Regions from separate parts of the Thalassospira sp. CA1 genome, predicted to be linked through region 2. Evidence: riboswitches for the same ligand, from Rfam matches in the RefSeq annotation. Region 2 holds a riboswitch; the other holds the start of a gene.
The links. A riboswitch is a leader RNA that binds a small molecule or an ion and turns the genes downstream of it on or off. The one in region 2 is predicted to bind thiamine pyrophosphate.
Positions count from the first base shown of each region.

Region 1 (7,180 bases), on a different contig from region 2:
CCTGATCAGGTTGGCCGCCATCACCGATGATCCGGCGGCAGTTGCCGGACGCCGGAAAATTTCCGGATAGATCGGATTGCCATTCTTGCCCAGACCGAACCGCTCCATCATCTCGACGGGCAGCGCCTGATCGCGTTCGGCCTGCATGACGGCGGCAATATAGTCCGGGTCATGGAACCGTGCGAGCTGATCGGGTGTTGCCACCGGCCCGGTCAGATAGGTGGTCTCATCCACCCAACCCAGCGCATGCACCATATCAACCACCAGCGACACCCGCGGGATCGCCAGCGGATGCTTGGGACCATAGCTTGAGCCACGATAAATCTCGGCCGCAATCATGCGCGGGGCCGGATCGGCAATACGGTGGTCTGGTATCTCGTCTGAAAGGATCACAATGGCACGCAGGGCAGATTTGGTTGCAGTGCCGAAAGCATTGACCGTTTCATGATGCTCTTTCAAGTTCTGTTTTGTGCAATTCCCGGCTCAGGACCTAGCGCCTTGCACTTATGGCTTGGATGCTTTTGGGCTAAACACCTGATTTCATCGACATAACCGGTTGCAAGGCGATTGACGGGCCCCCTGACTTCTCGCAATCTGCGAACACTGCCAAATATTCCTTGCTGTCACCAACCTGAAAGGCTGTGCCGTGCCATCGCCCCGCCGCATTCGTTACCGCCACCTTGTCAGGGTGGCGATTGTTCTGTTTGTGCTGCTTGTTGCTGTTCCCGGAAGTCTTGCACTTGTCGGATTGTCTGACTTTGATATCAGCAACCGCCCGACTGAACAGATCAGCTTTGCACACGATGATGCTGTTCTGTCTGGCAGCCTGATCTTGCCAGATGCGCAGCATACAGGCCCGATTGCCCTTCTGGTTCACGGCGATGGCCCGCAGGACCGCTTTGCGGGCGATGGCTATTTACCCGTGATCAATGCCCTGCTTGATCGCGGGATCGGTATTTACAGCTGGGACAAGGCCGGCATCGGCGAAAGCACGGGAAACTGGCTTTCGCAATCCATGAATGACCGCGCAAACGAAGCCGTTGCGGCGTATGACGCAATCAGAACGGCCCATCCCGGAAGCCGACAACAAATCGGCTTTATCGGTTTTTCCCAGGCGGGCTGGGTGATCCCCAAAGCATCGCGGATGATCCCGGACAATGCCTTTAATGTCATCATAGGCGGGGCGGTGAACTGGCAAGAACAGGGTGCGTATTACACGCGCCAACGCCTCTTGGCCGATGGTGCAACACAAGAAGATATCGAACGTCAAATTGAACGCAACCACGTCCGGGACAGCGTGATCTTTGCGCCCGATGCAAGTTACGAAACCTACCTTGCAAACACCAGTGATCCGTCACCGATGGCATCGGACCGGTACGAATTCGTAAAACGCAACATCACATCTGACGCAAAAGCAGACCTGGCGCAGCTTGAAACACCGACACTTGCCATATGGGGACATGATGATCTGAATGTGGATGCAAAATCCGATGCGGATATCTATCGCGATATCCTGATCGGTCGACATCCTGAAAATGAGGTGGTTGTCATCCCCGATGCCACGCACGGGCTGCTTAGAAGCAATTTGTTCAACTATCAGCTCAGCAGTGAAATGCCGACATCCCGCCAGATGCTTTATGTCGCCCTTGGCCGGTATGCCTATGCGCCCGGCACGTTTGACAAGATCGCGGGCTGGATCAAGCAGGTGGTTGCCCGACCCTAACCCGACGCCCGAAGATCAAATTGCACGGTGGCTGAGGCTTCGACCCCGTACATATGACGGGAGGGTCAGATGTAACTTATGCCGCCCAATTTGATTCGCATCAGGACACGCTGGCGCGTGGCCGAATGATCTTGCCACTTTTGCGCTGTTCAAAAAGATGCGCGATCCAGCCCGCCATGCGCCTGACTGCATTGACATGATCGCCGCGGAAACAGATGCCGATATTGCCCCACATGTGGAAGACACGGACTGGGGTCCAGCCCGGCGCATCGCCTTTCCGGTTAACATCGCAGGAACACCACATCGCTGGATTCATCCGGCAGGAAAGCTGCATCGTTATGCTGCCCACTGGTAAGCTGTGATCAGGATCAAGTCCAAGAACTGTTACAAAACTTGACGGCAGCGATTTGTCTGCGCATAGTCCCCTGATCTCCGGGGGGGCCGATCGTAAATCGGCTGAGAGGTTCGGTGTTGCCGAACGACCCTTTGAACCTGAACCGGTTAAGACCGGCGTAGGAAGGATCGAATGCGCAGCACAGAACACGCGCCCCAGATGGCGCAAGACAATCCAACCAGATTTGATATTGCGCTCCGTGCCGCCCGCGTGGCTTTCAACGGCGTCGATATTTTCCATGATCTTGACCTGACCTTGCAGGCGGGAAGCTTTACCTGCCTGCTCGGTCCAAGTGGTGTTGGCAAAAGCACGCTTTTGCGCTATCTCGCCGGCCTGGTCGAAGGCGATGTTAGCGGGACCATCACCTGTTCAGACAACACCCCGCTTACCGGTCGGGTCGCCTATATGGCGCAGCAGGACCTGCTCTTGCCTTGGCGCAGTGTTCTTGAAAATGTCGTACTCGGTGCTGTTCTGCGCCACGAAAAACCCGATTATGAGAAAGCCTCACATTTACTGACCGAAGTCGGGTTGCGTGATGCGGCAGATCTGCGCCCGGCTGAACTGTCAGGCGGCATGAAACAGCGCGCCGCCCTTGCCCGCACATTGATGGAAGATCGCCCGGTCGTTTTGATGGACGAACCGTTTTCGGCCCTTGATCCGCTCAACCGCCTGCGCTTGCAGGAACTCGCCGCACGGGTGCTGCGGGGCAAAACGGTGTTGCTTGTGACCCACGACCCGCTTGAGGCATTGCGCCTTGGCGATCAGGTTCATGTCCTGACCGGCAGCCCGGCACAATTGCAAGACGCCATCACGCCCAAGGGACAAAGCCCGCGCAACATTGCCGATCCCGAAATTCTGGCACAGCAGGCCGAACTGCTCGGCCAACTGGGTGCCGAGCGGTCGGAGGATGCGGCATGAGCACGCAAATCAATCCTCATACAAATAAAAAAGCACTGTCCGAGCGCCGCTGGCTGATCCTTGCGCGGCCGCTGATTATTATCATTGCGCTGATTGCCACCTGGCAACTGTTGGTGATTGTTACCGGCGCACCGAAATACATGCTGCCACCGCCAGCTGACGTTTGGCACACCTTGATCGCGCGTCATGCCGTCCTGCTTGATCATGCGAAATATACCATTGCTGAAACCGTGATCGGCCTGTTTGCCGGTGCCGCCCTTGGCACGCTGGCCGCCATTCCGATGGCGCTGTTTTCGCCGGTGCGTTTCTGGCTGATGCCGATCCTTTTGGTCTCACAGGCCATTCCGTTCTTTGCTCTGGCCCCGCTTTTGGTGTTGTGGCTGGGCTTTGGGCTGGCATCGAAGATCGCCATGGCCGCATTGATCATTTTCTTCCCGGTCACGGTTGCGTTTTTCGATGGCCTATCACGGACCGAAAGCGGCTGGCTTGATCTGGCGCGCACCATGGGGGCAAGTCGCTGGCGGCTTTTGACCCATATCCGATTGCCCGCCGCTCTGCCCGCCTTTGCATCTGGTTTCCGCGTTGCCACCGCCGTTGCCCCGATCGGGGCGGTGATTGGCGAATGGGTCGGATCCAGTCACGGGCTGGGTTATCTGATGCTGCATGCGAATGCGCGGGTTCAGATCGATATGGTTTTTGCCTGTCTTCTGATCCTGTGCGCGTTTTCGATCACGCAATATTTCATTGTCGATCGCGTGCTGCGCGCAGCCCTGCCATGGCAACCCGACAGCCTGAAACCGGTTCGGTAAAACACCACACGCCTGCCTGTTTGGCAGCGTTTTAAATCCTCATACTATTTATTTGGCGCATCTTACGGAGGTTCATCCATGTCACGCCTTAAATCCATGATCACCGTGACCGCACTGGGCGCACTTGTTCTTGGAACGTCTTCAACCGCCTTTGCGGCGGACAAGCTGGTCATTCTTCTTGATTGGTTTGTGAACCCCGATCACGCACCGCTGATTGTTGCCAAGGAAAAGGGTTTCTTTTCCAACCATGATCTGGATGTTGAACTGATCGAACCATCCGATCCGTCCGCCCCGCCGCGCCTTGTTGCCGCCGGTCAGGGCGATGTAGCCGTGAACTATCAGCCACAGCTTCACGTTCAGGCCGCCGAAGGCCTGCCACTGACGCGTATCGGCACACTGGTTGCAACCCCGCTTAACAGCCTGATCGTTCTTGAAGATGGCCCGATCAAGGAAATCGCCGATCTCAAGGGCAAGAAGATCGGCTATTCGCTGGCCGGTTTTGAGGATGCGCTTCTTGGCACCATGCTCGGCAATCACGGGGTTTCGATTGACGATGTCGAACTGATCAATGTGAACTTCTCGCTCTCGCCGTCGCTGTATTCCGGTCAAGTCGATGCGATCATTGGCGGCTATCGCAATTTCGAGCTCAACCAGATGGAAATCGAAGGCAAGCCAGGCAAGGCATTTTATGTCGAGGAAGAAGGCGTTCCGCCCTATGACGAGCTGATCCTGACCGTGCGTAACGACAAGGTCGATGACCCGCGTTATGCCCGCATGCTGGCTGCCCTTGAAGAAGGTGTGCAGTACCTGATCAACCATCCGGATGACAGCTGGCAGGCCTTTATTGCCGCCTATCCGAACCTTGATGATGAACTCAATATCAAGGCATGGGCCGATACCCTGCCGCGCTTTGCGCTGCGTCCGGCGGCCCTTGATAAGGCGCGCTATGCCCGCTTTGCCGATTACATGGTCAAACAGGGGTTGATCACCGAAAGCCCTGCGCTTGAAACCTATGCGACCGTGATCGAATAAAATTCAGTCCCCCCTGCTTTCGCAAGGCTCGCCCCAGCAACTGCGAAAGCATTGGTCTGCACCCCGCATGGGAAGACCACCAAGAAAGGCCGGAATGTGTGTCCCGCGTTCCGGCCTTTCGCTTGCGCAGGTCAAATTCCCAGTTACCTTATGGTCACCCGCGTAAAATGCAGAATGGCGACCACATTCAAACCGGATCAGGACCCAAAAGTGCAGCAGCAAACAAAACCAGCCCATCACACCGATAGCGGCTTTGAAAACCGTCACCCCCTGCCCGATCCGGTCAAACGGTCGTTCTGGCATTTCTTAAAGCGGCGCTATTTCGGTGATGATAACTGGCCGAAGGCCAAACATCAGGTCGGTAAAATCCCGACCGAAACACCTGATCACGAAGCCATTCACAACCCGGATCCCAAACGCCTGCAAGTCACTTGGGTCGGTCATGCCACGGTTCTGGTGCAATATGGCGGGCTCAATATCCTGACCGATCCGGTGTTTTCCGACCGCGCATCACCGTTCAAACGTGTTGGACCGAAACGCTATACCCAACCGGGGCTAGCCATTGATCAGTTGCCCAAGCTTGATCTGGTGTTGCTGTCACATAATCACTATGACCATTTTGACCTGGCCAGCCTGACGCAGCTTGGCAACGCGCCGCGTTATGTCTTGCCGCTGAAGAATGGTGCACTGCTGGAAACTGCGGGCATTCGTGCTGATCGTTATGTCGAACTGGATTGGGATGAAAGCCATCATCACGATGATCTGAAAATCACCCACGTGCCATCAAATCACTGGTCAAGCCGCACCACCAAGGACCGCAAGGAAATGCTGTGGGGTGGCTATATCCTTGAATTCGGCGATGGCTACCGGTTCTATTTTGTCGGTGATACTGGCTGGAACGAAGCCCTGTTTACGGAAATGGGCGCAATCCACGGCGGGATTGATTTCGGCCTGATCCCAATCGGGGCCTATGACCCGCGCGACTTCATGCGTAATGCGCACTGCAACCCCGAAGAAGCCATTCAAATCATGCAGAAAATGGGCGTCAAACAGGCGCTTGCCATTCATTGGGGCACGTTTGTTCTGACGGCTGAGCCGGTGGATGAGCCGCCGGTCCGGTTGGCGGCGGCCCGCAGGGACAACGGGATTGCAGATGGCGATTTCGTTGCACCACCAATCGGCGCGACCCGGTTCTTTGATGGCAAAGCCGCACCCGCATCGACAACCACGCAAAAGGTCGAGCATACGGCGTCTGGCTCATAGCTGCCCTTTCAAGTTCGGTTTGGTGGTTTTTCAAACTGCATGCTAAGCATCAATGATTGCGTCACAAAACCGTAACATTGGTCGCCCCGCCATGAGTTTGACTGTCTTTCTTGCTGTAATGGGCGCTGCCCTGATGCATGCCGTGTGGAATGCACTGGTTAAGGGTGGCTCGGACAAATTGATGAACATGACGGCGATCGTGCTGGGTCATACGCCGATTGTTCTGACCCTGTTGCCGTTTGTTGAGCTTCCTGCCCCCGAAAGCTGGCCTTATCTTCTGACTTCGCTTGGACTTCATATCGGCTATCAGTTGTTTCTGATCCTGGCGTATCGTTTGGGCGATCTCAGCCAGGTTTATCCGATAGCACGCGGGTCTTCGCCGCTGATTGTTGCGGCGGTGTCCGTGTTGATCATGGGGGTTACCCTGCATGTCAGCGAGTGGCTGGCGATTGTTATCATCGGGGTTGGCATCATCAGCATGTGCATAACGCGACAAGCCGATGGCATGCGTAACCGCAATGCTGCCCTTGCCGCGATCATTACCGGTTGTTTCATCAGCAGCTATTCACTGGTCGATGGCACCGGTGCAAGGCTGGCCGGAACGGCGCTTGGCTATTACAGCTATCAGACGATTGGCAACGTCGTGATCTTCGCCGTGATCGTGACCTTCATGCGCCCGCGCATCCTTGTCGATATCGCGCGATCTGGCAAAAAGGTCTTTGCGATTGGCGGCACCGCGTCCTTTGCGGCCTATGCCACTGTGATGTGGGCCTTTACACAGGCGCCGATCCCGCTTGTGGTCGCCCTGCGTGAAACCGGCATTGTCTTTGCCCTTCTGATCGGCGTGTTTTTCATGGGCGAGAAGCTTAACCTTATAAAGCTGTCCTCGACCATGATGACGCTGGGCGGAGCGATTGTCCTGCGTCTGGCACGCAGCCTGTAACCGCCCCTACCCAATATCTGTTTCACGACACGCGATCAGACCCGCGTGCGCGGCACACGGCGCGTGCCGTCTTCAAACCGGCCAAGCTCCATGCCCTT
Region 1 covers NZ_JBZCIA010000002.1:90,405-97,584, reverse strand. Annotated here, with positions in the region: gene AC5Q5A_RS04505 (acetoin utilization protein AcuC) at 1-459, opposite strand, end outside; gene AC5Q5A_RS04500 (alpha/beta hydrolase family protein) at 647-1,723, shown strand; TPP riboswitch at 2,148-2,259, shown strand; gene AC5Q5A_RS04495 (ABC transporter ATP-binding protein) at 2,250-3,035, shown strand; gene AC5Q5A_RS04490 (ABC transporter permease) at 3,032-3,844, shown strand; gene AC5Q5A_RS04485 (ABC transporter substrate-binding protein) at 3,923-4,876, shown strand; gene AC5Q5A_RS04480 (MBL fold metallo-hydrolase) at 5,087-6,139, shown strand; gene AC5Q5A_RS04475 (EamA family transporter) at 6,231-7,082, shown strand; gene AC5Q5A_RS04470 (NAD(P)/FAD-dependent oxidoreductase) at 7,118-7,180, opposite strand, start outside.
Region 1: it holds a riboswitch for thiamine pyrophosphate, as region 2 does, so the genes downstream of both, AC5Q5A_RS04495 (ABC transporter ATP-binding protein) here and thiM (hydroxyethylthiazole kinase) in region 2, are expected to answer to the same signal.

Region 2 (7,180 bases):
TCCTTAACGATACAACCGCACAAAGCAGCCATGCCATGCAAAACCATGCTTGATGCTTTACAGTTTGTCGCGCTGCGCTTAACTACTGCACATAAACCGAAACCGGAGATATCCTTTGGCAGAACGTCGTTCCCGTCCATCCCAGCGCAACGCCCCCCGCAAACAGGCGGTCGAGGCCCCTGATCCGCGCATGCTTGCGCTCAAGACCCTGCAGGAACTGCGCGGCGGTGAAGTGACGTTGGATGAACTCCTGTCAAAGCATGGCTATGGCCTGCCGTCGCTGGATCGAAATTTCCTGCGTCAGCTTCTTGGCACCACGCTGCGCCATCTGGGCGAAATTGATGCAGTCCTTGCCCCACGTTATCAGCCGCCGCAGGACCGGGTTGCCGCACGCCTGACCAACATCATGCGTCTGGGTGTCGCCCAGCTGTTCTTCATGGATACAACCGATTACGGCGCAGTTGACAGTACGGTAAACCTGACCCGCGATGCCGGTTTGCATAAATATGTCAAGCTTGTGAACGCGGTGCTGCGCGGTCTGCAGCGCGACGGGTTTGAATGGCCCGAGGGCGTTGAAGACTGGCAGCTTAACATTCCGGCATGGCTGCGCGGATCATGGAAAAAGGCCTATGGTGCCGAAATCGCGCAGGGTATTGCCGAAGCAAGCCTTGGTCATGCAATGCTCGATCTTTCGATCAAGGATCGCAGCCAGAGCGCAGAGTGGGCCGAAAAGATGGATGGCATTGTCCTGCCGACCGGATCGGTGCGGCTTGAATCGGGTCGTCGTATCCGTGACCTTCCGGGTTACAAGGATGGCGACTGGTGGGTGCAGGACGCAGCAGCCGCCATTCCGGCAACCCTGTTTTCGGCCTACAAGGACAAAACCATCTATGACCTTTGCGCTGCACCGGGTGGCAAGACCATGCAGCTTGCATCCCTTGGTGCGAGTGCAATTGCAGTCGATAAATCCGAAGGCCGCCTGAAGCGTGTTTTCGAGAACCTTGAGCGTGTTTCACTGGGTGCCGCGGTTGTCACCGGTGACGCCACCGATCTGGCGCCTGATACGCCGCGTGCCGATGCCGTATTGCTCGATGCGCCGTGCTCGGCCACCGGCACCATTCGCCGCCATCCCGATATTCTGCTGCGTCAGAATGACAAGCTGATGCAATCGCTTCTGCCGATTCAGACCAAGCTGCTTAATCAGGCGGACAAGCTTTTGAATGTCGGGGGCGAGCTGATCTATTGCACCTGTTCGCTACAACCCGAAGAGGGCGAGCATCAGGTCAAATCGTTCCTTGCCGATCATCCGAACTATGAACGCAAAGCCATCACCGCCGACGAACTGGGTGGTTGGGATGAGGCAATCAACGAAGCAGGCGAACTTCGCATTCTGCCGATCCACATGGCTGATTTTGGCGGTATGGATGGCTTTTTCTGTGCCCGCCTTGTCAAAAAATCCTGATTTTCAGCCACAAGATCACGGCTTAACGCACACAAGGCAGCCATGAGTCCCATTCGGGTGACATGGGGTGCAATCTGGGGTATGAAGGCCGCGAATTTCCCGTATCCCATATCGCTTCAGGACCTGTGACGCATGACCACGTCAAACATTAAAATCGCACCTTCGATCCTTTCAGCAGATTTCGCCCAGCTTGGCGTTGATGTCCGCGCTGTTGACGAAGCCGGTGCTGACTATATCCATATCGATGTGATGGATGGCCACTATGTACCGAACATCACCATTGGCCCGGACGTGGTCAAGGCACTGCGCCCGCACAGTGACAAGGTGTTTGACGTGCATCTGATGATCGCGCCTGTCGATCCTTATATCGAGGCATTTGCCAATGCCGGTTCTGACATCATCACGATCCACGCCGAAGCTGGCCCGCACCTGCATCGGTCGCTGCAGCTGATCAAGTCACTGGGCAAAAAAGCCGGTGTCTCGCTCAACCCGTCGACCCCGGAAAGTGTGATTGAATATGTCATGGACATGGTCGATCTGGTTCTGGTCATGACCGTGAACCCAGGCTTTGGTGGTCAGAAATTCATTCCAAGCCAGCTTAAGAAGATCAAGCGCATCCGCAAGATGATCGATGCGACCGGCCGTGATATCGACCTTGAAGTCGATGGCGGCGTAAACCCTGAAATCGCCCCGCAGGTCATCGAAGCCGGTGCGAACGTGCTGGTCGCAGGCTCTGCCACCTTCAAAGGTGGTCCGTCTGAATATGCCAACAACATCAAAGCCATCCGCGGCGCATAATCTGCGACAGCGTTGATCGCCCAAACAAGAAAGGCCGGTGCATATCGCTCCGGCCTTTCTTGTATCTGTCTCAAACCCAGCAATCAGAAATCGATGCAGCGGCCCTTGTTTTCCCAATCGCCAAAGCGGGTCGGCTCCGGACCTTTGGGTCCGCCAATCTCGCGGGCCTTGGCAGCTGCTTCCTTGGCAGCCTTGGCCTCATTCAGGGCGTTGATTGCATCCTGAGACAGCTTGGGCGCTTCTTCTGCACCGGCTATGCCCTCAGACGCCGGATTGGCTTCTGCCTGCGGCTCTGCCTTCTCCTTGGGAACTTCGTGAATGACGGTTTCGCGGAACTTTCCGGCCATTCGGCTTCTCCTGTTTTGGGCATGGCCCTGTAAATCACATTTCCCAAAGAAATAACGTGCGAGACCCATATCGGCAAGTCCACTGACCACCGGGCAGAAGCATGCACAAACCCAAGTGATTTCAGGCCTTTGGAATCAAACAGGGAATCCTGATGTGGCCGCGTGCGAAAATTTGGAAAAAACAGACTCTTTTCGCGCAGGCTCAAAGCCGCTATTCCAAGCTTACGAGCAAAACAAGGAGAAACCATGCGTCCAATTCCCCAGCGTATCGCCGAAGAACTTTCGGTTCGTCCGGAACAGGTCATTGCCACCGTCGAGATGCTTAACGAAGGCTCCACCGTTCCGTTCATCGCCCGTTACCGCAAGGAAAAGACCGGCGGGCTTGATGACACCCAACTTCGTACGCTGGAAGAACGCCTGCGCTATCTGACCGAACTTGAAGAACGCCGCGCATCCGTGCTTGAGAGCATCCGCGAACAGGAAAAGCTGACGCCGGAACTCGAAGCCGCGATCAACGAGGCTGATACCAAGACCCGCCTTGAAGACTTGTACCTGCCTTACAAGAAAAAGCGCCGCACCAAAGCCCAGATCGCGCGCGAAGCCGGGCTTGAGCCGCTGGCAGATGCCCTGTTTAACGACCCGACCCTGGATCCGGAAACAGAAGCCGCCAGCTTTGTTGATGCCGATAAGGGGATTGAAGACACCAAGGCCGCCCTTGATGGCGCACGCCAGATCCTGATGGAACGCTTTGCCGAGGATGCTGACCTTGTTGCCAAACTGCGTGACCATCTGTGGAATGAAGGTGAAATCACCGCGTCTGTCATCGAAGGCAAACAGGCCGAAGGTGCCAAGTTCTCAGACTATTTCGAGCATTCCGAAAAAATCAAAACCTGCCCATCACACCGTGCGTTGGCCCTTTTCCGTGGGCGCAACGAGGATATCCTGCAACTGAAACTGACCCTTGGCAAAGAAGACGAAGACCGTCCGCGCAGCCAGCCAGGCCGCGCCGAGGTGATGATTGCCGCCCATGTAGGCATTGCCGATAAAGGTCGTGCCGCCGACAAATGGCTGATGGACACGGTCCGCTGGACCTGGCGCGTCAAACTGTCGCTGTCGATTGAGCTTGATCTGTTTGGCACCCTTTGCGATGCCGCCGAAGAAGGTGCGATCAAGGTCTTTGCCGATAACCTGAAAGACCTGTTGCTGGCGGCCCCCGCCGGGCAAAAGGCCACAATGGGTCTTGATCCGGGTGTGCGTACCGGGGTCAAAGTTGCAGTGGTTGATGCCACCGGCAAGCTTGTCGATACCGCAACGGTTTATCCCTTCCAGCCACGCAATGACGTCGAAGGCGCGATCAATACCATGGCTGCATTGGCGGCCCGCCATCAGATCGAACTGATCGCGATTGGCAATGGAACCTTTTCACGTGAAACAGACGAACTTGCCGGTCAGATGCTTAAACGCTTCCCAGCACTTAAGGCCACCAAGGTCATCGTCAACGAAGCCGGTGCTTCGGTTTATTCCGCATCGCAGTTTGCGGCCGAAGAATTCCCCGATCTTGATGTGTCGCTTCGTGGTGCAGCCTCCATCGCACGCCGCCTGCAAGATCCGCTGGCAGAACTGGTGAAGATCGAGCCGAAATCTATCGGTGTCGGGCAGTATCAGCATGATGTATCGGAAACCAAACTGGCCCGTTCGCTTGATGCCGTGGTTGAGGATTGCGTGAACGGTGTGGGTGTTGATCTTAACACCGCCTCCATCCCGCTTTTGACCCGTGTGGCAGGCCTGACCGAGACGCTGGCGCGCAATATCGTTGGGTATCGCGACTCCAACGGAGCGTTCCAGTCGCGTGCGGATCTTAAAAAGGTCGAGCGTCTTGGACCAAAGGCGTTCGAGCAGTGCGCGGGCTTCTTGCGCATTCGCGGCGCCAACAATCCGCTTGATGCATCGGCTGTGCACCCGGAAGCCTATCCGCTGGTAGAAAAAATCAGCGCCAAGGCCGCCAAACCGCTCGCCGAACTGATCGGCGATTCGGCCTTTATCAAGACACTCCGCCCCGAAGATTTCGCCGATGACACATTTGGTGTCCCGACCATCCGCGACATCATCGCCGAGCTTGATAAGCCCGGCCGTGACCCCCGCCCGGAATTCAAGACCGCCAAATTCACCGAAGGTGTCAACGAGATCAAGGATCTGCGCACCGGCATGAAGCTTGAAGGTACCGTCACCAACGTGACGAATTTCGGGGCGTTCGTTGATATCGGTGTGCATCAGGATGGCCTTGTTCATATTTCCCAACTTGCTGACAAGTTCGTCGAAGACCCCCGTCAGGTGGTCAAGGCCGGTCAAATCGTTTCTGTGACCGTGATGGAAGTCGACGCACAGCGCAAACGCATCGGGCTTTCTATGAAATCCGCACCGGATTACGAAGCCACACGTGAAAAGCGCGCCGACAATCGCGGCGATGCACCGCGCGGCAACCGTCCGCAGCATTCATCAGGCCCGCGCCATCAGGGTGGTCAAGTTCGTGGCAATGCCGGTGGTAACGTCGGCGGCGATGGCGGTGCGATGGCTGCCGCGCTCAAGGCTGCGATGGAACGTCGCAAGTAACCTATCGCCAAAAGTCTTCGAAACGGCGGGATGGCACATACCAATCCCGCCGTTTTTCTTTTGCCCAATCATGCCGATCGGATGAATTGACAGAAGACGGTTTAAAACCCATGTTGAGCACTCACCAAGGGGAGCCCCGATAAGGGGGCTGAGAAACTGCCGCGCAGTGACCCTTTGAACCTGATCCAGTTCATACTGGCGTAGGGACGGTGCGAACGCGGATCACGACGTTCTCCATCTTTCCGACTTCGAACTGGGTCTCCAAACGCAAAGTTTCTGCATTGGAGCCTCGACATGACGACCGAAATTTCCCAGACCGCGACCGATCTTTTTGAACGCATGCGCGCGACCAATCCGTTGGTCCAGTGCATCACCAACTATGTTGCGATGAACTATGCCGCCAATGTTTTACTAGCCGCTGGCGCCTCACCCGCGATGGTTCACACACCAGATGAATCCGGTGAGTTTGCCGCGATTGCCGGTGCGCTGACGGTCAATATCGGCACCCTTTCGCCCAACTGGATCGAAGGCATGATTGCCGCGGCCAAGGCGGCCAATAAAGCTGGCAAGCCCTGGGTACTTGATCCGGTGGCGCATTTTGCCACCGGGTATCGCCGCGAGACCGTGGCAGCGCTTTTGAAACTCAAACCCACCGTCATTCGCGGCAACGCATCGGAAGTCATTGCGCTTGGCGGCGGTCAAAGTGCCGGTCAGGGTGTCGATAGCGGCGATCCGGTTGAGCAGGCCGAAGAAGCCGCACGCGGCCTTGCCATCGTACAAGGTGCCATTGTTGCCGTCACCGGCGAGGTTGATTTTGTCACCGATGGCAAACGATCCGTGCGCATTGCCGGTGGATCGGACCTGATGCCGAAAGTCACCGCCACAGGTTGTTCGCTGACGGCGCTTGTTGGTGCCTATCTTGCGGTTGCACCGGATCAGGCGTTTGAAGCCACCGTTGCCGCCCTTAGCAATTTTGCCGTGGCCGGTGAAATTGCTGCCAAAACAGCAAACGGCCCGGCTTCCTTCATGACAGCCTTTATCGATGGCCTGCATCACCTTGATGGCGCGACCTATGCCAAAAAACTTCGGATCAATGTTCTATGAAGTCGTTTGATCTGTCGCTTTATCTCGTACTTGATCCCGATCTCTGTCGCGATCATTCGATGGTGGAAACCACGATGGCCGCGATTGCAGGCGGTGCCACCCTCATTCAACTTCGCGATAAAAAGGCCGGGACCGAGGGCCTCATTCGCGTTGGTCGGGAATTGATGAAGGCGATGGAAGGCACAAACGTGCCACTGATCGTGAATGACGATATTGATGCCGCCATTGCCATTGGCGCACATGGCCTGCATATCGGTCAGGATGATCTGCCTTCGCAGATTGCCCGCGACCGCCTTGGCCCGGACAAGATCATCGGCCTTTCGATTGAAAGCGAAGACGTCGCGCAAAAGGTGGACCGCACGATTGTCGATTATGTCGGCATCGGCCCGATATTTGCCACCGCGACCAAGCCCGACCATAAACCGGCAATCGGATTTGACGGGCTTGAAAAACTGGTGCGGATGGTCGGCCTGCCATCGGTTGCGATTGGAGGGCTTAAGGGTGAACACGCCCTGCCGGCGCTTGAAAGCGGTGCGAACGGCATTGCCGTTGTCTCGGCGATTTGTGGGCAGACTGATCCCGAACAGGCCACCGCATATATCGCTAAAAAACTTAAATCAACGCGGGCCTATCTGTCGCAGTAACCTTGGGCTTTCGCGGTTCCGATCTGCAATGATCAGGGCTGTTATAGGGCGCAAAACGCATGGCTGTTGCGCCCAAATAACAATGACCGGCACGGAAATGCCCCATTTGCGCCGTTAATTTTTCGGCTTCGTAGCGCAAGTTATCAGGCATCAACCAAGAACAACCGCGCGAGGAAGCCATGCTGAGATCTCTGCGTAGTAAGCCGGTTGCCATT
Region 2 covers NZ_JBZCIA010000001.1:332,337-339,516, reverse strand. Annotated here, with positions in the region: gene AC5Q5A_RS01645 (RsmB/NOP family class I SAM-dependent RNA methyltransferase) at 116-1,462, shown strand; gene rpe (ribulose-phosphate 3-epimerase) at 1,595-2,260, shown strand; gene AC5Q5A_RS01635 (DUF1674 domain-containing protein) at 2,344-2,607, opposite strand; gene AC5Q5A_RS01630 (Tex family protein) at 2,854-5,217, shown strand; TPP riboswitch at 5,335-5,441, shown strand; gene thiM (hydroxyethylthiazole kinase) at 5,512-6,321, shown strand; gene thiE (thiamine phosphate synthase) at 6,318-6,965, shown strand; gene AC5Q5A_RS01615 (hypothetical protein) at 7,145-7,180, shown strand, end outside.